4 regions of the Synechococcus sp. CC9605 genome follow, and region 1 is predicted to be linked to each of the others. Evidence: predicted binding sites of a transcription regulator. Region 1 holds the regulator's gene; each other region holds the start of a gene.
What was found. Region 1 encodes NtcA, which controls nitrogen genes in cyanobacteria. Its sites were predicted from a motif close to GTANCNNNNGNTAC; they were not measured.
Positions count from the first base shown of each region.

Region 2: a site for NtcA is predicted at 3,970-3,983, ahead of SYNCC9605_RS13200 (ferredoxin--nitrite reductase). Genes of this name have one in related genera too.
Region 3: a site for NtcA is predicted at 1,480-1,493, ahead of SYNCC9605_RS14065 (DUF4278 domain-containing protein). Genes of this name have one in related genera too.
Region 4: a site for NtcA is predicted at 2,810-2,823, ahead of SYNCC9605_RS14200 (DUF4278 domain-containing protein). Genes of this name have one in related genera too.

Region 1 covers NC_007516.1:273,367-279,255, forward strand. The annotation lists gene pth (aminoacyl-tRNA hydrolase) at 1-450, shown strand, start outside; gene SYNCC9605_RS01325 (DUF3146 family protein) at 450-707, shown strand; gene SYNCC9605_RS01330 (resolvase) at 685-1,131, opposite strand; gene SYNCC9605_RS01335 (DUF3084 domain-containing protein) at 1,128-2,279, opposite strand; gene ntcA (global nitrogen regulator NtcA) at 2,307-3,023, opposite strand; gene rph (ribonuclease PH) at 3,082-3,825, opposite strand; gene SYNCC9605_RS01350 (cob(I)yrinic acid a,c-diamide adenosyltransferase) at 3,971-4,570, shown strand; gene dcd (dCTP deaminase) at 4,570-5,163, shown strand; gene thyX (FAD-dependent thymidylate synthase) at 5,171-5,889, opposite strand, start outside.
Region 2 covers NC_007516.1:2,463,351-2,469,239, reverse strand. The annotation lists gene cynS (cyanase) at 1-306, shown strand, start outside; gene SYNCC9605_RS13210 (HEAT repeat domain-containing protein) at 357-1,082, opposite strand; gene SYNCC9605_RS13205 (formate/nitrite transporter family protein) at 1,159-1,986, opposite strand; gene SYNCC9605_RS13200 (ferredoxin--nitrite reductase) at 2,231-3,772, opposite strand; gene SYNCC9605_RS13190 (DNA mismatch repair protein MutS) at 4,346-4,993, shown strand; gene cobA (uroporphyrinogen-III C-methyltransferase) at 4,990-5,778, shown strand; gene moaB (molybdenum cofactor biosynthesis protein B) at 5,800-5,889, opposite strand, start outside.
Region 3 covers NC_007516.1:1,928,518-1,934,406, reverse strand. The annotation lists partial or broken gene SYNCC9605_RS14070 (peptide-methionine (S)-S-oxide reductase) at 95-219, shown strand; gene SYNCC9605_RS15255 (hypothetical protein) at 747-893, opposite strand; gene SYNCC9605_RS10555 (DUF3104 domain-containing protein) at 1,126-1,416, shown strand; gene SYNCC9605_RS14065 (DUF4278 domain-containing protein) at 1,574-1,741, shown strand; gene SYNCC9605_RS15250 (hypothetical protein) at 1,838-1,990, shown strand; gene SYNCC9605_RS15610 (hypothetical protein) at 2,354-2,536, shown strand; gene SYNCC9605_RS10540 (hypothetical protein) at 2,537-2,773, opposite strand; gene SYNCC9605_RS10535 (leucyl aminopeptidase) at 2,770-4,239, opposite strand; gene SYNCC9605_RS10530 (hypothetical protein) at 4,295-4,867, opposite strand; gene SYNCC9605_RS10525 (hypothetical protein) at 4,867-5,436, opposite strand; gene SYNCC9605_RS10520 (hypothetical protein) at 5,484-5,798, opposite strand; gene SYNCC9605_RS10515 (helix-turn-helix transcriptional regulator) at 5,842-5,889, opposite strand, start outside.
Region 4 covers NC_007516.1:2,436,689-2,442,577, forward strand. The annotation lists gene SYNCC9605_RS13050 (urease subunit beta) at 1-247, shown strand, start outside; gene ureC (urease subunit alpha) at 251-1,960, shown strand; gene SYNCC9605_RS13060 (type 1 glutamine amidotransferase) at 1,957-2,715, shown strand; gene SYNCC9605_RS14200 (DUF4278 domain-containing protein) at 2,907-3,074, shown strand; gene SYNCC9605_RS13065 (hypothetical protein) at 3,155-3,373, shown strand; gene SYNCC9605_RS13070 (DUF1028 domain-containing protein) at 3,456-4,130, opposite strand; gene SYNCC9605_RS13075 (Zn-dependent hydrolase) at 4,127-5,416, opposite strand; gene asnB (asparagine synthase (glutamine-hydrolyzing)) at 5,511-5,889, opposite strand, start outside.

The sequences.
Region 1 (5,889 bases):
GGTGAGCAGCGGCTGCGCTTGCTGATGCCCCAGACATACATGAACGACAGCGGTCGCGCGATTCGTGCGGCCCTCGATTGGTTTGGCCTGGAGCCCCACCAACTGCTGGTGCTGGTGGACGACATGGACCTACCGCTTGGTCGTTTGCGGTTGCGGGCCCAGGGCAGCGCCGGGGGGCACAACGGCTTGCGCAGCACCATTCAGCATCTTGGGACTCAGGCGTTCCCAAGGCTGAGGATCGGTATTGGTGCGCCTGCTGAGAATCCTGCCGAACGTCGTGTTCGAACGGTGTCCCATGTTCTTGGTCCGTTCAGCAAGGTGGAGCAACCCTGCGTCGGCGCTGTTCTTGATGCTGTTCTGGACGGGATTCAACGTCTTCAGCGCCAGAGCTTTGAGCGCGCTGGAACCTGGATCAACGGTTTTCGCTACGACCTGGAGCCTGTCGACTGATGCCGGCTCTCCCGGCGACAACGGCCCATTTGCGGGTGCTTCGCCAGTGTTTTCAAGCCAAATGCGTGGAGGGTGAAGTCTCTGCCGGAGGTTTTGAGTGGCAGTTTTCCTGGGCCTTTGATCGCGGCGAACTGGTGGTGGAGCCGTCCCTGGGACGTGCCTTGATCGAGGATGCTCTGCGGCGGTTTCTGGTGCGTTCCGATTACAGGCTGGAACCGGGGGGTGACTACACCTTCATGGTTCGGGCCAGGTTCTGAGCGAGAACGTGGGGGCCGGCTCCGGCCATCTCAGGCTGCACTGCAGGTGCTCCTCAAGCATCACCAAAGCTGCAACCGCATCCAGATCCACCGGTGGAATGCGCAGCCCTGCCGGCAGCATCCTTCGCCAACCCCGCGCCGGCCACAGCGTCCAGTAACGCTGTCTTGCCCTCAGGGTTGTTCCCTGCTCCGGAACCAAGGTCAGATGGCACAGCCGTTCTAGTCGCTTGATCCAGGCTCGGCTTCCCGTGCCATCGCCGATCAGGATGCGGTCGAGAGCTTGGTCTTGATTCCACTGCTCCAGCCAGGGTTCCACGGCCTCCGGGGCCAGCACATATCCTTCGCGCACAAGGCCGAGCTGAAGATCGGCCAGCACAAGACCACATTTGCAGCGACCTGGATCGAGAACGGCCACTCGTTTCATAGGGAGGCCTGAATGGTGACAACGACAGGATCGGCGCTGTCGCTGACCCCTGCGGAAATCACCTCCAGGACCACGCTTTGGCTGGGGCCTTCCATCAGGGTCTGGGCCAGTTGGGAGAGGGCTGATCCATCGAACTGAAGCCCCTCGGTCAGGGATCCACGCCGCTGCACCTCGGCATAGGCCGAGGCCAGGAGAAGGTTCAACCGTGTGCGAATGCCCTCTGGCGTGCGGTCATTCGGTTGAAGCGTGGTTGTGGCCAGCACATCTCCACGTTGGGCCACCGGCCGGTTGGGACGCGCCTCGGGGAAGGCGTACACCGCCGTTTCACCCCGCAGCACATTGGTGGCAGAGCGCAGCGAGATCACCCAGGTTTCCGGTTTGCGGATGATGTTTTGCAGGCGTTCCACGTCGCTTCGAGGAACGCGGATCAACTGGCGTTCGGGCGCTTCGCCAGGCCTCACTTTCCCGTAGGCGTTGAGATTGGCCTCCTGCAACAACCTGTCGACGGCCTGTTTGGCCTGGTCCGGAGCCTCGAGTCGAACCGTTGCTCTCGCCAAGGTCTGGCCGCTGCTGATCACCACCGATCCACGCCTCAGGGCGACCAGATTGCGTTCAAGTTGTTTGAGTTCCTGCTCCCCGGCACGGATACGGCTGCGAACGCTGTTGAGTTCGGCTTCCGTGCGTTGAATGTCCGCATCGCGGGAGGCGATGTCCTGGCTGAGGCGCTCACGTTCAGCTTCAAGTTGGGCCCGCTCGTTCTGAAGAGGAGCCAGTTCAAGGCGCAGGGTGTTGGCCCGCTGCTGCGCTTGCTTCAGCTCAATGGCGATCCGCCGGGTTTCTGTTTGGGTCTTGTCCCGTTCACGCTCGGCTGCCTTTAGCTGTCGCCGGCTGTCCTGGAGCTTCTCCTGCAGGGCATCCAACTCAAACAGGCCCACCCGCAGCTGTCGGCTCACCAGCAGCATCAGGCCAAGTGAAAGCGCACTGATCAGGCTGCCGGTCAGAACCGTGATCAGAACGGCGGTGCGCCTTGGGCGCATCTTGAACAAACTCAGTCGCGCTTTGCCGACGCGGCTGCCCAGACGATCACCCAGGGTCGACAGCACTCCCCCGAGCACCAGCAGAACCAGAATCAGTGCCCAGCCGCTCATGGCTGCACTCGTGGGGCGATGGCCGGACTAGCTGAAGCGTTTGGCCAGAGCGATCGGATCCAGAACGGTGATTTTCTTGCGGTCAATCTGAACCAGACCGGATTGACGCAAGTCTCCCAGCAGACGCGTAATTGTGACGCGTGTTGAGCCAATTGCTTCAGCGATGGCTTGATGGGACAGGCGCAGATCGATGGTGATGCCCAGCTCATCCGCCACGCCGAAATCCCTGCACAGCACCAGCAGGAAGCTCACCAGCCGGGACGACATGTCCCGATGGGTGAGGGTTTCAATCATCGTTTCGGTCTGCAGAATCCGGCTGGAGAGACCCTGCAGCAGGCGCAGTCCAACGCTGGTGTCGGCTTCGATGGCGGCCTTGACGGAGGTCGCCGGTGCCGTCACCATCTCGACCCTGGTAAAGGCCACAGCGTGGTAGAAGCGATCAGAGCGTTGGCCGGTCAGCAGTGACAGCACACCGAAGAGGCTGTTCTCGCGGAGCAGGGCCACGGTGATTTCCTCCCCCGACTCATAGACGCGGGACAGACGAACGGCCCCCCGGCGGATCAGATACACCCGTTCTGCGGGATCTCCAGGGAAGAAAATGGTCTTGTTGCGGTCCACCAGTTCACTGCTGGCGCCATCGAGATCTCGGATGATCTCAAGGAGAGAACGGTTGGCCGGTTCTGCGCTGGGAGAAGGAGCCACCATCTGCGGGGCGTATCGGCTGAAACCTCGGCTACTGGTCATGACAACCCCCTGGTGAAGCGAAATTACGGACCCGGCGGTGGCCGCCATGTAGCGGTTATTACGTAACGCTGCTGTGCTCGGTGAAGGCTTGGCGTTGTGCCTGCATCAGGGATGACAATCCCGGCTCCGCCAAATCCAGCAGCTCATTGAGCTGGCTGCGGCTGAAGGGTGCTCCCTCCGCAGTTCCCTGGATTTCCAAAAGACGGCCATCGCCGGCCTGCACAACGTTCAAGTCCACCTCGGCTCGGCTGTCTTCGCTGTAGTCCAGATCCAGCAAGGCCTGGCCATCCACCAAGCCCACGGAGACGGCCGCCACCTGATCGACCAGCGGCGATTGCTCCAGCACTCCCTGTTCCACCAGCGATCGGCAGGCCTGGTCCAGGGCGAGCCAAGCCCCGGTGATCGAGGCCGTCCGGGTGCCGGCGTCCGCCTGGATCACGTCGCAGTCGATCAGCAAGGTGCGCTCCCCCAGGCGTTCCATGTCGATCACGGCGCGCAGGCTGCGCCCGATCAACCGCTGAATCTCCTGGGTGCGACCCGAGAGTTTCATCAGCTCCCGTGATTGCCGCTGTGGGGTGGACCCTGGCAGCAACCGGTATTCGGCGCTGAGCCATCCCAGCCCTTCTCCCTTCCGCCAGCGGGGAACCTTGCCCTCCAAGCAGACGCTGCAGAGCACAGCGGTTCGGCCCGTGTGAACCACCAGGGAGCTCAGAGCAAACCCCATGGGATTCCAGGTCACCGAGAACGGTCGCAACTGCTCTGGGCGACGGCCATCAGTGCGGTGTTCAGGGGATTGGCTCATCGGTGGTGTGCAGTTCGTCAAGCCTCGCAGGCGGTTGGTTCTCGCCCCGTCCAAACACCATGGGTGGTGTCAATCCCCTTGTGGAATGTGATCTCGCCGCTACATTCAAGGTCTCGCCGGGGGCACCCGGGCAGATGCTTCCGTGATGACCACAAGCCTCGCCAATCCCCAAGCATTCCAGAACTCCCTGGATCAGGATCAGCAGGCTTTGCAGCGGGCGGGCCTCAGGCCCGTAGCACCTGTCTCTGATTCGCCACCCCTGCATCTGGTGGCCCCCGAAGGGCAGCTTCAAGTGCATACGGCGCCCTACCGAGGCAGTTTCGCCAGTGTTCTGAGTCAGGCCATGCGTGCTGCTGGCTTGGGCAGTCGTGTTCTGATCAGTCAGTTCCTCAAAGGGGGCGTTCAGCAGGGACCGGCTGGACGGGTGCAGCTCTGCGGAGGTCTTGTCTGGCTCCGTCCGGAAGTGCCCCTCTGCCTCTCCTCACCGGGGCATCCCGGTGGCGCCGAGGCGGTGGCTGCAGTTTGGTCCATCTGTCGCCAGCACTTGATTCAGGGAGATCTCGACCAGCTGGTGTTGGATGAAATCGGCCTTGCCGTGGCCTTCGGATACCTGGATGAAGCGGATGTGATTGCAGCCCTTGAGCAGCGGCCCGCTTCGATGGATGTGATCATCACTGGACCTGCAATCCCCGCCGGTGTGATGGAGATGGCAGATCAAGTCACGGAGTTGCGCCGAGGTTTCTGATGCTCAAGTGCGATCGCTGGATCACTGAACAGGCCGGCCAGGGAATGATCGAGCCATTCCAGAGCGGTCTGGTTCGTCACCTGGATCCGGAGCAAAAGCTGAGACCGGTTTTGAGTTTCGGTTGCTCCTCTTATGGCTACGACCTGCGCTTGTCGCCCCAGGAATTCCTGATCTTCCGGCATGTTCCGGGCACGGTGATGAACCCCAAGCGGTTCAACCCAGCCAACCTCGAGCCCACCCCCCTTCATGAGGATGAAGACGGGCGCTATTTCATTCTCCCTGCGCATTCCTACGGCCTTGGTGTGGCGTTGGAGAAGCTACGGGTTCCCCCCAACATCACCGTTATCTGTTTGGGCAAGAGCACCTATGCCCGCCTTGGAATCATCGTCAATACCACCCCGGCAGAAGCCAGCTGGGAGGGTCATCTCACCCTCGAATTCAGCAACAGCTCTGGCGCTGACTGTCGGATCTATGCCGATGAAGGCATTTGTCAGCTGCTGTTTTTTGAAGGTGATCCCTGCTCGACCACCTACAGCGATCGACAAGGCAAATACCAGCACCAACCGGAACGGGTGACGCTGGCTAAGGTCTAGCCCCCGCTTACGGGGCCAGTCGCGCCCGGTGAAGCCTGGTTTTTTCATACCAGGCTGCGAATTCCGGGGCCCAATTCACCATGTGGGGCCACATCAGATCGCAGAGCTGGCGGATCTCCAACTGGGCATCGAGCTTGGCCCTCAGATCCATGAAATGCAGGAATGCCCTCAGGCTGAAGCTCACCACAAAATGCTGGCGGTAGTCGAAAGGAAGTATGCCGCGTGCGTGCTCCTCGGCGAAACCGGCCTTGAGCAGATCCCTGTAGCGCTCGGCGGCACTTCGGCACAGATCGAGATCCTGTTGGCGTAGTGCTTCGGTGTAGGTGTATTTCTTTCCCTGCCGATCGCTGTACTCGCCGACGGGCCGTAGATAAAACACGTCCTCCAGGTCCAAGGCGCCATCCGCTGCACGGCAGATGCGTTCACCGGTGTAGCGCATGGATTGCACATCGAAGCTCACCCCAACCCGGTGGGTGCGGGCCTGCTGCATCACCGAGTGCGGGAAACATCCCACGTTCAGCACGATCTGCGCATGCTCCATCGGGCCGTAGTGGCCGCGTTCTCCAGACAGCAGACGTTTCACACAGATCTCCCCGGCCCGTTGCTCATCGGGCCAGTTGGCACGATCTGCGGCCACGAATCCTTCGCTGTAGTCCTGATGCATGGCGGCGTAAACGCATTGCTGCGGGTTCGGCGTGGCTGCGATCAGATCGACCCGAAAGCGGT
Region 2 (5,889 bases), 320 kb from region 1:
AAAGAAGAAGCTGAAAAACTTGCTGAAATTTTATCTCTCGATTCGACTACCACAGAGGCTCTTCAGGAATACCCTACTAAGGGGAGTTTAGATCCTGTTATACCTACAGACCCTTTGATTTATCGTTTCTATGAGATCATGGAAGTTTACGGAATGCCGATGAAGGATGTTATCCAAGAGAAGTTTGGCGACGGTATTATGAGTGCTATCGACTTTACCCTCGACGTTGATAAAGTAGAAGATCCAAAAGGTGATCGTGTTAAAATTACAATGTGCGGGAAGTTTTTACCTTACAAAAAGTGGTGAGTCGTCATTTGTTCTGAATCAACTAAGCTCAGCATATGTGCTGGGCTTTTTTATTGTCGAAACTGTTGACTGAGTTGTTTGCTAGCAAGCAGTCGACGGTTTTCGTCATCAAGGTTTTGACTTAGTTCTAGAAGACAACGCTGACTTGCAGTTGTTGCAATACATCCAAGTGCACGCAATGCGGCCTCGGCAACCGCGTTTGACCCGTTTTGGCACAGATCTGAAAGAGCCTCACTGATTACAACTCCATCGCGGCGTTGCAAGACACGGATGGTTTCGACAACAACCAGATCACGAAAATCATTCAGAAGGTGATGACACAACTGTAAAAGTTCATCGTCTTCGAGGCAATGCGACCGGAAACTCAGCAGTTGAAGACCAGCTAGTCGATACAGTTGGCCTGGATGCTGCAAGCAATTGATCACCACTGAAATGGGCACTTCAGCTCCCCAGCAGCCGAGTGCTTGGACTACAGCCAAATTGATCGATTCGTTTTCACATGGTTGACTCAGTAGATTTAGAAGCCAATCGCGAGCTTCATTTTGATGACACAGTCCTGATGCCATTACCAAATCAGGTTGAACCCCATGGGTGGAAACGAGTTCAAGAATGATGGGCCAGCCCCGCTCGGCATGCATGCCTAGTTTTTCGCAGAGGGCTTTCCGCAAATCAATAGAAAGGCTGGGGGAGTAAACCTCCCCCAGCCAAGCGGGCTCAAGCGGAGCCCGTTTTGATTTAGCGAGCTGTTCCCAAAGAACAGCTTCGTCAAGACTCATGGAAGTTAACTGAACATATAGCTCGGTCGCGATTTCTCGCTCCGGCTTTTCACCTTACTAGTGGCAGAGCACACGGTCACGTTGCTGATGTTTTTGTTTTATGTGAGCCGTAAAGCATTCCACCGATGAACACCATTCCACCCACGATATTACCGATGGTCACAGGCAGGAAATTCCAGAAAAACACCTTGCCCATCGACACTCCGGATCCAAGAATTGGACCGGCGGTGTGCAGGAACTGATTCACAACGATGTGCTCCATACCCATCGATTGGAATGCCACGATCGGGAGCCAGCAACCAATAATTTTACCTGGGACGCTTTTACTTACAGACGCCATCGTGACCCCAAGGCAGACCAGCCAATTGGCAATAACGCCGCGAAGGAAAGCAAGGAAGAAGCCCAATCCTCCAAGTGCTTCGTACTTCTTCTCAACATTGATCTGGTTAAGTGCAACAATTTTCTGCGCAACAAGATCCCAAATTGGGGGGCCAATGTTGTCGGCAGCTGCATCCATGGTGCCGCTTGTAAGACTTAGCGCCATGAACAACGCGACTGCAGCTGTGCCAGCCCAGTTACCAAGCCATACCCAACCCCAATTTACGAATGTTGCTTTCCAGGAGGTTTTTCCAGCCCAACACGCCATTGGGAGAAGCGCGAAGTTACCTGTAACCAGTTCCATGCCGAACAGCACGATGCTGGCGAAGCCGAAGGGGAATAAAAGTGAACCGACAAAGGGGAGTTTAGTAAGAATGCCACAGGTAAGGGCAAGGATCACAGCGAGACCCAGGATTGATCCTGAGTAAAAGCCACGGAGTAGCAGTTGTTTGGGGCTGAGTGTTGATTTTTTGGCGCCAGCACCAATCATGCTGTCGACAAGCTCGTTAGGAAGGACGTAGTCCATCAGGTAAGAGTGAAGGTTTACAAGTTGTTGTTTTCAACCGTTGAAGCGGTTGATCAGGTGTTCAGTCAGGTGAAGCGGTTTGAAGTAATGCCAGAGAGGATCGGGGCCTCGTCGCGACCACTTTCGCAGAGACGATATACACATGAGGTGGGTACATCGTTGTCATAGGCAATGTCTATGAAAGGAGGTGGTCGTTGCGATAGAGCCGTGACTTCAAAAGGAAGCGTCACGCCTTTACCTGTGGTCAGGCCTTGGGGGTGGCCCCAAACTTTTCGATCAACACCGCTTTAAGAGCATCCTCGATTTCATCTGCGGGAATTGCTTTTTGATGGATTTCTCCGAGTTTTGGATTCTGTCCTTGGGAGCCTCCTAGAGTCATTGTGTAGCCTTCGCCCATCACTCCTTCACTGTTTTTAGCTTTTGTCCCAGTCAATCCAATTGAACCCATATCTGCTTGACCACAGTTATTTGGACAACCAGTCCATTGGATTTTCACGTGCTTTGGAAGATTAAGCTCAGCATCTAGTTTTTCTGCAACCATTTGTGCAGTGTCTTTGGTGTTAGTGAGAGCAAAGCCGCAGTATGTATTTCCGGTACAAGACACAGTGCCAGCTGAAACGTTTTTCGGCTCGATTGGAAAACGTTTAAGTAGCGGATCTGACTTAAAAGATTCAATTTTATCATTACTTATGCCTACTATTATTGCGTTTTGTTCTTCAGTAAGCCGTACTTCACCATTCCCGTAATTAAGACTAGCTGTTGCTAAATCTTGGAGATCTGAGGCCTTAAGACGCCCGACTGGTACGTGAAGACCCGCATAGGAAAACCCTTCCTGCTTTTGCGGGTGAATTCCATAATGAGAGCGTGGGCTGGAGTCGAAAACTGAACCTGGATCTGAGACAAGCGGCCCGAATAAACCTTCGACTTTTTTCCGGAACTCATCGAGGCCAACCTGATCTAAATAAAAACGGAAGCGACCCTTGGGACGTTTGTCCCTTTCGCCATTGTCTCGCCAGAGACGGATAACGGCGTCAGTCATTTTGCAGATTTCCTCGGGTTTCACCCAGGCATTCAGTGGGATGGCATAAGCATTAATCTGGGATGAAAGAACACCACCAATCCATACTCCAAACCCCATAACCCCATCGCGTTCTACTGGGTGGAAGACGATGTCGTTGTGGAGCAGGAAGTTGTCCTTGGCTCCGGCAACAGCGGTGTTCCACTTGCGTGGAAGATTCGAGTACTCAGGATTTCCCTCGCTGTTATTGGTGAGGTGATTTTGAAGTTCTTGTGTGTAGGGACGAGTGTCAATGATTTCGTATGGATCTATACCTGCTATAGGATTTCCGGTCACGTTACGTGGATTGTCGAAACCAGATTGAATTGTGCTTAAACCAGCTTCCTTCAGTCGCTTGAGAATTTCAGGCAGGTCGTCTAAAAGCACTCCTCTGAGCTGTAAATTCTGACGCGTGGTGATGTCACAACTACCGTTCTCTCCATAACGTTCAACAATTGAACCGATGACACGTAGCTGATCTGCGGTTAAGGCCCCATTGGGAACACGCAGTCGGAGCATAAATTTTCCTGGAGTTTTCGGACGCCAGAACATCCCGTACCACTTCAACCGCAACTGGAGGTCGGTTTCGTCGACCTGTTCCCATCCGAGTTCTGCGAATTTTTCGATCTCGCTGCCGACCAAGAGGCCATCTTTAGCTGCTTTATTCTGCTCAATTTTGTTGAGCTTTTTGCCGTCGAGATAAGGCCTTGAGACTGAGCTGATGGTCATGATTCGATGGAGACGTAGGTGGATTAATTCCTCAAAAATTGGAGCGAATCAATCGTGATGGCCCGTTGACCAGCAACGCTTCATAAAGACGTGGAACGTTGTCTCTCATGAATAAACACCGTGACTGAAGCCTTGGTTGTAGCAAAGAGAACATTTTTGAAGTTGCCCTTTTTCAGAGGATTCGGTCCCGCAAATTTGTAACAATGGCTACGTCTGCTGGTTCCGCGGGGCCGTAAAAGGCAATTGGCTCTTGGCTCAGTATTGGCGTCCAATTTCGCCAACCATCCGTACCGCTCCGGTCCGGATCATCTGCCAAACGCGCTTCATTGCAGCAAAGTCTTTGTCCAGATCGGACGGCCCGGCGGTGCGGTCGAAACGTCGGTCGACGCGGGCGTACCTGGGTTCGTTACCCCTGCAGTGTCCGTCGTCTCGGACGTCGTACCCGTTGTACCGCTCCATGCGTCTTTCCAGCGGATCCCGGTAAGAGCGGCTGTCCAATGGGGCACGATCAAAACGACGGCTGGGCGCCATGACTCATTCAACGTTCACAACAATCCGATGACACCAGCTGACATGGTCATCGATCCGTGGCCGTTGCTACGGAATGACGCTTCAGATGAAGCACGGCATGGGCTGCATCTGGTGGTGCATGGCCGCAGTGGCGGCGTTGTTCCAGAGTGTTTGGCCTCCCTGCCGGATCTCCTGGCCCAGTTGCGATCGGCGCCCGTTCAGTTGGAGGTGCTGACGGCTGAACAGCCCATGTCGGCTCTTCCCGGATCCTCATGGATTGTTCCTTTGCTGTTGTTGCCTGGAGCGCACGCCCGAATGGATGTGCCGGCGATTCGCGACAGGCTTCGTGGAGCCAGGGCGAGCGTGGCTTTGCTGCCCTTTCTGGGCTCCTGGATCACCTGGTGGAACGCTGTGCTCTCAGCACTTTCGGTTTCTGAACGCTGTGATGCCGTGCTGGTGCACCATCCCCTTCGACCGGGGGTGGCGGATCGCTTCCTCGCGATGCTGGCGTCTCGCCTGGCCTTGCCGTTGGTTCCCTTTGATGCCTGGCCCGAGTTCCAGCAGCGCCATCCCCACGCCCGGCCGCTCCCATTGACCCTCGCCCCAAACCGCATGACAGAAGCGTTGAGCGAAGTTGGTGGATTGCCTCCCCTGCTGGAGCATCCCCCTACCCGCCAGGCCCTGATCGATCTGCTTGTTTCTCTGCCGTGACCACCGCTGAACAAACCGGAACCGTTTATCTGGTGGGAGCTGGTCCCGGCGATCCCGAGTTGCTCACGCTAAAGGCGCATCGGCTGCTGAGCCATTGCGATGCCCTGGTGTACGACTCGCTGGTGCCCGAAGAAGTGCTGGATCTTGTGCCGGCTACCTGCGAACGCCGTTTTGTCGGCAAGCGTCGCGGACATCATTCGGTGCCACAACCCAGCACCAATGCCGTGCTGGTTGAAATGGCCCAGAAGCACAGCACGGTGGTGCGCTTGAAGGGGGGTGATCCCTTCCTGTTTGGACGTGGAGGGGAAGAAGCCGCATACCTGGCGGAGCGGAATATTCCTGTTCAGGTGGTGCCTGGTGTTACCGCTGGCATTGCTGCCCCTGCCTACGCCGGAATTCCCGTTACCCACCGGCGAGCGGGATCATCGGTGACCTTCGTCACCGGTCATGAGGAAATCGACAAGCGCCGTCCTTCCGTGGATTGGCGTGCTCTGGCTGCGGCCAGTGACGGATTGGTGATCTACATGGGGCTGCACAACTTGCCTCGGATCGCAGAAGAGCTGATGGCGGGTGGTTTGGCTGCGACGACCCCCGTGGCGGTGATCCAGCAGGGCACGGTGGCGGGGCAACGCTGCCTCAAAGCCAGCTTGGTTGACATTGCCGATCAATGCCGAGCCGAGGCCTTCAAGTCACCCTCGATCGTTGTGGTGGGTGAGGTGATTGATCATCAGGTTGAAGCCTGCAGGCCCACACCTGCAGCGGTCACGATGCCGATTCCGTTCTGAACAGCTCCGCTCGATTCCGCTTTATTCCTTCAAGCGAGCCCGAAGCTGGGCCAGATTGCACGGTCGGGTGTCGGTATCGAGTTGAGCCCGGATGAGCCGGTTCCAAGCGGT
Region 3 (5,889 bases), 860 kb from region 1:
AGCTCACCCACCTGGCGGTTGGTGGCGATGTTGGTGTTGTGGCACTGGAGCGATGCGGATGCCACACGGGGATCGAGGCCTAACGGACTCTCCCCACCAGAACTATGCCGAGAACAACGCTGTCAAATACAACTTCTACCGGTTCAGCTGTGGTCGTGACCGCAGGCTCGACAGCGTCTGGGGCGACACGCTCGCTCCGGTAACGCCTGGGGGAGCTAGCGCCCAGTTCTGGTGGTCTTAAGGCCTCAGCCTTCCGACGCCATAGCCCAGCAATAGGCCAACAGCTCCCCTGACGGAACCAGCCGTCAGTTGCATCCGTTGAGTGGGGCTAAGCCGGCCTGCAAACACCAATGCTGCTGCAACAACGAACAGCAGCAGCGCTGTGACCAGCACGGCATCAAGGGATCGGTTGCCTGACTTTCCACTCTGACCACCACCTCGCTTTATGGGTGGTTCCCTCCGAGCGGTTCGTTCACATCCAGTTCACGATCAATGCGATTGAGTTCCTGTTCTGCAGGGGATCGGTCCATCGCTCAAAGATGGCAGCATAAATCTTCCGCAGACCGCCCTCGCGAGCGAGCCCGATCGCTCAGCCAGATGATCACCCGTGTGATCGCCCAGGCGAGGGCGACACCCAACAAGATCGAGAGCAGTGACTCCACAGCACAGCACTTGAGAACATCGGCAGGCGCCGGATTTCCATCAATATGCCGATCTGATCAAGGATTGCGTGAGGACTGTTGCGATCAGTCGCGTGCTTCTGCGTCCTTGTCTTTGGCTGGCTGTGTTGTGGCATGAGGCTTGGATGCCGCCTTAGCGGCCAGGGAGGCTTCCAGGCGCTGCAGCTGCGCTTCGCGCAGTGCGTTGGAAATGCTGAGGGTGCGGTCAGTCATCGATTGGCGTTCTCGACAGCGGCAGGGTCAGGACCTTGTGCGATCGAAAGGCGGCCTACAAAACTGGAGTCTGTCGAAACCTAGACACCCATCGGTCCACGTCTAGGGAGCAAAAGTGCTTACGTCAGAGTCTGGCAACACACCTGAACCCCGGCGCCAGCCCCCCATCCACTGGTTGCCAAACCAGCGTCACCATGACTATGAGTACAGGCGTACCATCTCGAGGGCGTGCATGTCGGTTGATCACGGCGATCTCACGGTGAAGGCGGAAGCTCCGTTCCTTCATGTCCGCCCAGGGCACTTCGTGATTGTGGGTGGAGATCACCTTGATCAGGGGGATTGGTGGATGGGGCAAGTGATCTTCTGTGAGGGGAGTGCTCGCCATCCCAGACTCCCGTTCTTATTTCAGGTGGCTGATGTGGACACCGGTGTCATCAAGTGGATCAACGCTGGTGCGGTCTCTGACGTGATCTGGTCGATGGATGGATGGCCTGCCAGTGCGCCCGTCTGTGAGGAGTGCTGATCAAGGGGTGGTGTGTATCCGCTCGAGCAACGCGGGGTTGGCGACTGATCTATAAATGTGCTTGTAGCAACCGCTACAAAACGTTCACCCCTGCTTGCGGGGGCGCAGACGCTCCAAGCCACGGAACGGGGACTTGGGTTTTCTCGAGGAACATCCAATGACGGCACTTCTTTATCGAGGTCACACCTATGAAGCAGCACCATCAGCACCCAAAGTCTGCGTTGAGTTGACCTACCGGCGCGAGCACTACACCACCTGCCGCCAGGAGCTCCTGCGCGAAGGTCGCCGCACCCTCACATACCGAGGCGTCACCTACACCAAGTAGGTCGAGGCAAGGGTTTGTTGTGGGGTGAACTGGTTCGGCGATCACGGTTCGCGCGGGATCTCGTCATCGTGGGAAGCAGCCTGTCAGCGCCCTTCGATGGGAACGGACCTCACCGCCATCGTGATTTCCTCGGTGTTTCTCGGGGTGGGATTTGTGATTGCCAAATTCTTCCCCGAAGCGGCGTTGTTGGCTGCGGTGTTCTTGGTGGGGCTGGCAATTCTCAATGTCGCCCTTGTCCTGGTGGGCTGACTCCCATAAAAAAGGGGGGTGTTCCCTAGGCACCCCCGCGTTCGACGCATTGCTCCTTCACCGAAAGAAGCAACCGAAGGATGGCCTGGGCTCCTGAGGCTGGTCGTCGCCATCGCGACAAAACATCCCTGCTGTGAGGGACCCAAGAAAAAAGCGAGAGCTTTCAGATCGCTCCAAGGGATGGAGTGGGCCGTTACTTGATCAAATCTGGTCGAATTCCTTAAGAAACCAACACTCAACCTGTTGAAAAGATTAAGCGCGACAACCTGAATGATTCAGCAAGTTCTCAGTGAACAGACGGGTTTCCGGCCATCGACCAAGCTTCGAGCCACGCTTACGATTTGGTGGTGAGAGGAGGGTTGTATGTATCTGCTGACCATTAAGGATGGTCTTGGCACCCGTCATATCGGTCCCTACGCGTCACCGAAGCACGCATCGGACGATCTTGATCGTGTGTTGGAAACCTGCTCTGAGCGAGCACGGTGGCAGATCCATGCACTTGAAACCCCGGATCGTTCGCTCGAATTGCAGCCGGTTGCCTCCTGATCAGCTCTGACGTCGCCCCGGGAATCCTCGGGTCAGTCCGCTGTCGATCATCAGGCCGATGCCTGCGTTGATGCAGATAAGGCTGAGGGTTCCGTACCAGAACCAGGGGCCTGCGTCCTTACCGAGCATCTGAACCACCTTGCGGCTCACCGCCTCTCCGAACAGGCAGAGGCCCACTGGTAGCAGCAGTACCCCTAGCTGAGCCTTGATGTACCAGCGCACCGGGGAGCGGCTCATGACTGGGCCAGCACCCAGTTCACCAGGGTGCGAACGCCGTAGCCGGTGGCACCAGCGGGATTGACGCCTTTGCCCTTGTCGCTCCAGACCGGCCCGGCGATGTCGATGTGGGCCCAGGCGGTGTCTTTGGCCACGAACTCCTTGAGGAACAGGGCCGCTGTGATCGAACCGCCGGGTCGCGGGCCGGTGTTTTTCATGTCGGCCAGCAACGACTTCAATCCATCCTTGTAGGACTGCCGCAGTGGCATGCGCCAGAGCCCTTCCCCGCCCGTCTGAGCGGCAGCATCGAGGGCCTCCGCCAGATCGTCGTTGTTGGACCACAGCCCGGCCATCTCATCCCCCAGGGCAATGACGCAGGCTCCGGTGAGGGTGGCCAGATCAACCACGGCATCGGGCTTCTGCTCACAGGCGTAGAGCAGGGCATCGGCGAGGGTCAGCCGGCCTTCGGCGTCGGTGTTGTTGATTTCGATCGTCATGCCGTTGGCGGCCATGACGATGTCGCCGGGGTGGACGGCGGATCCATTCACCATGTTTTCGCAGGAGGCCACCACCATGTGCACCTCAACGCCGGCTGGCTTGAGTTCGGCGATGCTGCGCATGGCACCGAGCACAGCGGCACTGCCGCCCATGTCGAACTTCATCATGTCGATCTGGGCTGCACCAACCTTGAGGTTGTAACCGCCGGAATCGAAGGTGAGGCCTTTGCCCACCAGGGCAACGCGGCGTTTCACCTCGCCCTCGGGGCGATAGATCAGGTGGATGAACTTGGGCGGCAGATCGGAGCCCTGGCTCACGGCCAGGAAGGCACCCATGCCCTTGGCTTCGCAGTCGCTGCGCTCGAGCACCTTGAGCTCAAGGCCGTGGTCCTTGGCGATGCCAGCAGCCGTGTCGGCGAGGGCGGCCGGGGTGACCACGTTCGGGGGGGCCGCCACCAGCTCCCGGGCCAGTTCCACACCGGCGCAGGTGGCATTCACCGCCGCAAAGCCGCTTTCGGCGGCGGGGCTGAGGTCGATCAGCTCCAGAGCCTCAGGGATCCGGCGCGGGTCCGGCTCCTTGCGGAAGCGCTGGTCTTTGTAGAGGCAGAGCCGCACCGCTTCAGCACAGATCCGGGCAGCTTCTTGGGCATCGCTTCCCGCACAGGGCAGTTGCAGGCCCAGGCTGCCTTCACAACCGATGGCGGCCTTGGCGGCCCGGGCGGCGGCACCGCGCAGGCGCTCGGTATCGATGGCGTCGCTCTCGCCTAGACCCAGCACCACCAGCCGTTGCGGTCCCCCACCGAGGGGCGTGATCACCAGTTGGTCGCCGGGCTTGCCTTTGAACTCCTGCTGCTTGAGGGCATCGGTGATGCCGGCAAAGCGTTGTTCCAGGGCCGTTGCCGTGGCATCGACATCGCCCTGGGGAAGACCCACCGCCAGCACATCGCCGTTCCACTCCTGCAAATCGGCGGAGGACAGGGAGAAGCGCATGGGTGGACGCGTCAACAAAGGACGAGCGTAGCGATCCCGCGTGATGGGTTTGGCCTTAGAGCTCGGCGGTGAAGGGGGTGGCCCAGCGCTGGCGGGTTTCCTTGTTGAACGGAGGCCACCAGCGTTGGATCAGCTGTTGTTCCAGGGCCCGCCGGGCGCGGGTGGCCTTGGGCACATCACAGCTGAAGCGGATGCTCAGCTGGGCGCTCAGCTCACAGCGGTGCAGGGCTTCGCCGTAGGCGGCGAGGTAGGCCTTGCAGTCGTGATCACCTTTCCAGCGGCGCTCGGCGGCCAGGGTTTCGCCCACATACAGCAGAAGCGGCTGCTCCAGCTGGGCTGGCCTGTCCATCACCAGGTAGATCGCTGCTCCGCGGTGAGACGGGTCCGGCCAGCGCCAGAAACTCATCGCCAGGGGGGTCAGGGCCAGTGGATTGATGGCCGCGGCAGCGTCTTCGGGGCTAGCACCGAACAGATCCCCCTGGGCTGCGCCGGCGCTTTCTCCGCGGAACAGCGGCGCCTGATGGGCATGCAGCCGCTCTTGCCAGGCGAGCAGCTGATCCCGTTGCAGGGGCAGGTCGGGCCCATTGCTGAAGGCCAGTGCGCCAGTCGAGAAGAGATCCCCCTGCATCAGGGCAGCGGCAGGCTGGGCCCGGAGCGTCGGCTGCCGAAACTCACCCGGCCGATCAGGGCTTCCACGCTGCTGGCGGGCAGGCAGAGCCGCTCCTGCAGATCGGCCAGATCCTTGAAACCGTCGCGTCGGCGTTCCCGCATCAGGTTGGCCAGCCGTTGTTCCGGCCAGCCAAGCAGGGCCAGCTGATCGGCGCTGGCGTTGTTGAGGTCCAGGGGAGCGGCCTGCGGCTGCGGTGGGGCATCACCGTGCCACTGGAAGAGCAGATGGGGTGTCCAAAGCTTGGCCAGATCGCTCGGCAGCTCCAGCAGCCGGAACAGATCATCGGCACTGGCGAATTGCACCCCACCCCCCTGAAGCCGCACCAGTAGATCGGCTGTGTCCTGGCTGCAGCCGGGAAGCTGCAGCCACTGATCGCGGCTGGCCCGGTTCACATCCATCACCCAGGCCGGCGGCTCGGGCGCGATCGGTTCAGGCTGCGGCAACGCCGGCTTGGGTCGTGCTGGCAGCTGCCCTGTGGCCTGCAGCACCCGCCTGGCCAGGGGATCCAACCAGTGGCTGCGGGGCATGCTGCTCAGCAGAGATGAGCCGACCTTAACGAGGGTGTAGGGCCGCGTCAGCGCAGCTGGCGCACAAGCTCCTCACAACCCCCCTGTTCGTTGATGTATTGGTACAGCAGATCGTCGTAGCCGGGAGCGCTTTTCACCTCGTTCCGGTCGGCGTCGCTCATTCCTTTGCTGATTAGAAACCGGGTGGCGATGTCTTGGGCCTTGGCGGCCTTCATTTGCTTGGTTTCGACCAAGCAGCGGGCATTGGCCTCAGCGATGGTTACCAAAGCTGTGATGCGCTCGCTGGCGGCGAAGCCTGCTCGTTGAACGAGGCTGCTGACGCTGAGAACCACCAGGGCTGTAAGGGCGGCGCGTTTGACCATGGCGTCTGCACCGTTGGAGTCCCCTCAGGATGCTCCTTCAGGGCTAGGGGGTCCAGCGCGGAATCGGCAGCGGTGGATCCACCAGGTTGCG
Region 4 (5,889 bases), 350 kb from region 1:
CACGCTGAGCGTCTCCAACAGCGGAGATAGGCCCGTGCAGGTGGGCTCCCATTTCCATTTCGCCGAAGCCAATGCCGCCCTGCAGTTCGACCGGGCCGCAGCCCGCGGTCAACGGCTCGACATCCCCGCCGGCACCGCCATCCGCTTCGAACCGGGCGACAGCCGCGACGTGAACCTGATTCCCTTCGCCGGTGCGCGATGCGTCATCGGCTTCAACGGCCAGATCAACGGACCCCTCGACGCCTGACCCATGCCCTACCGCATCTCCCGCCAGGCCTACGCCGAGACCTACGGACCCACCACCGGCGACCGGATTCGCCTGGCCGACACCGATCTGATCCTGGAAGTCGAGAAGGACTACACCGTCTACGGCGATGAGGTGAAGTTCGGCGGCGGCAAGGTGATCCGCGACGGCATGGGGCAATCCCAGACCCCTCGAGCTGAGGGCGCCGTCGACACGGTGATCACCAATGCCCTGATCCTCGACTGGTGGGGCATCGTCAAAGCTGATGTCGGCCTCAAAGACGGCCGCATCGTGGGCATCGGCAAAGCCGGCAACCCCGACACCCAGGAAGGGGTGACGATCGTGGTGGGCCCCGGCACGGAAGCCATCGCCGGGGAGGGCCACATCCTCACGGCCGGCGGCATCGACACCCACATCCACTTCATCTGCCCCCAGCAGATCGAAACGGCCCTGGCCAGCGGCGTCACCACCCTGATGGGGGGCGGCACCGGACCGGCCACTGGCACCAATGCCACCACCTGCACCCCCGGCGCCTTCCACATCGGGCGGATGCTCCAGGCGGCTGAAGGCCTGCCGGTGAACCTGGGCTTTTTCGGCAAGGGCAACGCCAGCACCCCAGAAGCGCTTGAAGAACAGGTGCGCGCCGGCGCCTGCGGCCTGAAGCTGCATGAAGACTGGGGCACCACCCCCGCCACCATCGATGCCTGCCTGTCGGTGGCCGATCGAATGGATGTGCAGGTCTGCATCCACACCGACACCTTGAACGAAGCTGGCTTCGTGGAAGACACGATCGCCGCCATCAAAGGGCGCACCATTCACACCTTCCACACCGAAGGCGCCGGCGGTGGACACGCGCCAGACATCATCAAGATCTGCGGCGAGGCCAACGTGCTGCCGAGCAGCACCAACCCCACCCGGCCTTACACCCGCAACACCCTCGAGGAGCACCTCGACATGCTGATGGTGTGCCACCACCTAGATCCAAAGATCCCCGAGGACGTGGCCTTCGCCGAATCGCGGATCCGGCGCGAAACGATCGCCGCCGAAGACATCCTTCACGACCTCGGCTCCTTCTCAATCATCGCCAGCGACTCCCAGGCCATGGGCCGCGTGGGCGAGGTGATCACCCGCACCTTCCAGACCGCCCACAAGATGAAGGTGCAGCGCGGTGCCCTACCGGAAGACTCCGCTCGCAACGACAACCACCGGCTCAAGCGTTACATCGCAAAGGTGACGATCAACCCGGCGTTGGCCCACGGCATCAGCAGCGAAGTGGGGTCGATCGAAACCGGCAAGCTCGCCGATCTGGTGCTGTGGAAGCCGGGCTTCTTCGGCATTCGCCCGGAACTGGTAGTGAAGGGCGGTTCGATCGTCTGGGCCCAGATGGGCGATGCCAACGCCTCGATTCCCACCCCCGGCCCGGTGCACGGCCGGCCGATGTTCGGCGCCTTCGGCAAAGCCCTCGCCCCCAGTTGCCTCACCTTCGTGAGCGAAGCGGCGATGGATGCCGACATCCAACGCCAACTGGGGCTGGAGCGCACCTGCATGGCGGTGAGGGACACCCGCAGTGTGGGCAAGAGCGCCCTAAAGCTGAATTCAGCGCTGCCCAAGGTGAGCGTGGACCCGCAGACCTATGAGGTGTTCGCCGACGGTGAACTGCTCACCTGCGAGCCCGCCGAAGTGCTGCCCCTGGCCCAGCGCTACCTGTTGCTTTGAGCCCCCTGCTGGTGGTGGTTCAACACGTGGACCACGAAGACGCCGCACTGGTGGGAGAGCTGGCGCGGCAACGGGGTCTGACACTCGAGATCCTGAGGCCCGACCGGGGCGACCCTCTTCCAGACCCGAAGGCGTGTGCCAACGTCATCGCTCTTGTGCTCGGCGGACCGATGAGCGTGAACGATCGCGACCAACCGGGCATGGACTGGTTGCAGCAGGAACTGGACTGGTTGAGGGCCTGGCACCAGCAACGCCGACCGGTACTGGGCATCTGCCTAGGGGCGCAGCTCCTGGCTGTGGCTGCGGGGGGCAGCGTGCAACCCCTGCAGGTGGGAGCACCACCACAGCAGCTAAGGGAACTGGGGCTCGGCGCGATTCACTGGGTCGCAAATCCCAGTAATGAGGCCCTGCTCAAGGGGCAACCAAGCAGCACCCTTGTGCTGCATTGGCATGGCGATCGCATCCACCTGCCGGCTGATGCAACCCTGCTGGGTTCTTCACTGCACTGTGCCGAACAGGTGTTTCGACTCGGAGCCCACGCCATTGGCCTGCAATGCCACCTCGAGATCGACGGTGATGCGCTTGAGCGCTGGATCGCCAACGACCACGACTACGTGGTGAGCGCCCTCGGAGCTGAAGGGCCCGATCGCCTGAGCCGGGACTGGCGCAGGCTGGGCGCCACGCTTCAGGAACAAGGCCGAAACTTCTTTAATGCTGTGCTCGATCAACTGATTGAGATCAGCCAGGCCCACTAATTCCTACAGACAAAAATAAACAAAATCAAAAACTTTTCTGAAGAGGTATCAGCTTGAACACCACTTCGGGATTTGCAGGAGCTTCAATATTTTTGTAGCAACAGCTACCGATCGTTCACTTCGCATCACGCGAAGCGCAGTTCGCCTCAGGCCATGGAACGGGGACCTGAGCTTGCTTCGAGGACCATCCAATGACCACCCTTCTCTACCGCGGGCAGCAGTACCAGCAAAACAACGTCACTCAGGGCAAGCCTGGAGTGCAGCTGGTTTACCGCCGCAACGCGTACCAAGCCCGCCAGATCAACAACCACCGCATTCCGGTGCAGCTCGTTTACCGCGGTGTGGGCTACACGCGCTAGGCCAACTTCTCAATCCGTAGCAACTCGAACATTCCAGTTCCTAGAACTGAGGCGTAATAGACCCAGCTTCAGCTACGACGTTGGATCTCATCGCTTCTCGCCTCGACCAAGGCCTCGTGCAGGTGAATCCCTCCAGCGTGCACGGCGTGTTCTGGCTGCAGACCCACTTTCCGTCTCAGGAATGGGATGCCCTGCTTTCTGGGCAAGCTGCCTTTGGCATGGACTGCATTGATGACCTGATCACAGACGCACTTCAGGCCGGCCTCAATGTGGAGTGGGAAGCATCCGTCCCCAGCTGAACACTCAGAAATTGATTTCCCTAAAAGCCATGCACACGGCTGTGTTGCAAGACTTTTTAATGGCGTGCGCGATGGTGAATGCTCAAGCCACCAAACGGTTGAGCATCGGCAACTCCGACAGTTCATCCCTCCACTCCTGGGCCCAAAGGGCCTGACTGCGCTCATACACCTCCATCAACTGCTCCACGGCGCGCTCGTGGAAATCAACGCGCAGATCCAACAGCGGGAAAGCCGCTTCACCGCTCACCTGCACCGCCGCTGACGTGCAAAAGGGAGAACGATGGTCACCACCAGCCGCTTCCCCAGCCTGGAGAGCCATCATCAGGCGGCGGCCCAGTTTCAAGCTGGGGTCGCCGGTGAGAAAAGCCTGCTCCATGGCTGCCAACACACCATCATCCACCAAGCAATTGCCCGCAACAGACAGATCACGGTGATGACGATGCCCTGCCCAAGGGCCGCAATCCTGCCCGGTCCAACAGGCCGTGCGACCGTCCAGATCGATCAGGTGAAACTGACGCCGGTCACGGTGCTGATCATCTGCAAGAAGGCTGGCCAGAACGCTTTCGGCATCAGAACTCTGCTCCAGGCGCTCAAGGCCACAAATCCCCAGATACGGATTGGTATGGGCCTGGGTGGCGACAGCACCAACCCCCGCGCGGATGTGGGGCACAGTGGATCCAACGGCCAAATGACAGGTGGCCACGGCCACGCCGAAACGACCGTTACTGGGATCCCGGGCCAGGATCGAAAAGGTCACGGCAGCTGACGGTCGAGCCGCAGCAACGTTTCCAGCAGCACCGCGGTGCCCGCCCAGCACTGCTCGTCACTAGTGAACTCTGCAGCGGAATGACTCAGGCCGCCCCGGCTGGGCACAAAAATCATGCCCATCGGCCAACGGCGGCCAACCTCCTGCGCATCGTGGCTGGCACGGCTGGGGAGATGGCTGTGGGACAGGCCGAGATCGGCCGCGGCCTCAACGATCGTGGCCATCACCACCGCATCAGCAGGGGTAGGATCAACGCTGAACTGGGGGTCCACCGCAATCGGGCAGCCTGTTTCTGCACCGATGCGTTCCACCTGCTGCATCAACTCCTCCACCAACTGATCGAGAACGGTCGGATCCACATCCCTGAGGTCAACGGTCAGAGAGACAGCGCCGGGGACAACGTTGGCGGCATTGGGCCAAACCTCCAGTCGACCTACCGTCGCCACTGGATCTCCGGGATGACGGGAGGCCATGGCCTCAACGGCAAGAACAAGACGCGAGGCCGCCACGAGGGCGTCCTGTCGCAACCCCATCGGTGTGGTGCCGGCGTGGTTGGCCTGGCCCTTCACATTGATGCTGAACCGACGCTGACCGACAACACCCTCCACAACACCGATGGCATCGCCGCGCTGCTCGAGGACACCGCCCTGCTCAACATGCAACTCCAGAAAAGCGGCATAGGCCTCATCTGAGCGTCGAGCTGAGGCCAGGGAGGACCAATGGCCGCCGATGCGCGCCAGGTTGTCCTGAATCGGCTGACTGTTGCTGGTGGCATAACTCTCCGGGTCATTGGAGGCCGTGCCCGACAAGCCCTTGCAACCCACCATGGTCGACTCCTCGTCGGCAAAGGCGATCAACTCGATGCCGTGCCGCAGGCGCAGGCCCTGGTCTTGAAGTGCGCGGCAGGCTTCCAGACCGGCCAACACCCCGAGGGCTCCATCAAAACGTCCACCGGTGGGAACCGTGTCGAGGTGCGACCCAGTCACCAGGGCAGGGCGGAGGGGATCGAGGCCTTCCAGGCGTCCGATCAAGTTGCCAGCCGCATCAACACGCACCTGCATGCCGAGCTGCTTCATCCAGTGGGCCAGCAAATCTCGGCCCTGCACATCCTCCGGCGAGAATCCGCGTCGACAGACGCTTCCATCGGGCTTGGCTCCAATGCTGGCCAACTGCTCAATCGTTGCGACCAAACGCTCACGGATTGGTCGCGCCGCAATCTTGGCTGGTTCGATCTGCGATTCAGAAGTGATCGGAGAAGCCGAGATGAGCGCTGGCAATGCCGTGACCTTCAGTTCAAACTAAATGTCACTTTCTCCCGAACTGGCTGATCAGCCTGTAGCTAGCGCAACGATTTAACCCTGATCAAAGAAATCAAACGGGCATCAGCACCCGCCAGCCCAGGCGGTCCGCCTCCCGGCGGGCGAGGGCTGGCACGTCTTCCGCCACAAACATGCGGTGCAGCATCTGCACGCCAAGCAGGTGATTGATCACAGCATCCATCTGCACACGCTCCGCGTCGGTGGTGGCCGGGTCCTCGTGACGCTCAAACAAGGCGAGCACGCCGGCTTTGCTCAACAAACCAGCGGAATCGATCGCCTCATCACTGAGGTAGTCGTCGGCGAGCTGCTTCATCTGCCCCCACTTCTCAGGCTCCGTGTGGGCTGGTGGGGCCATGAAGGCGAACTTCTCACGCCGGTACAACACCTCCGGCAACAGGCCCGCCATGGCTTCCCGCAGCACATATTTCTCG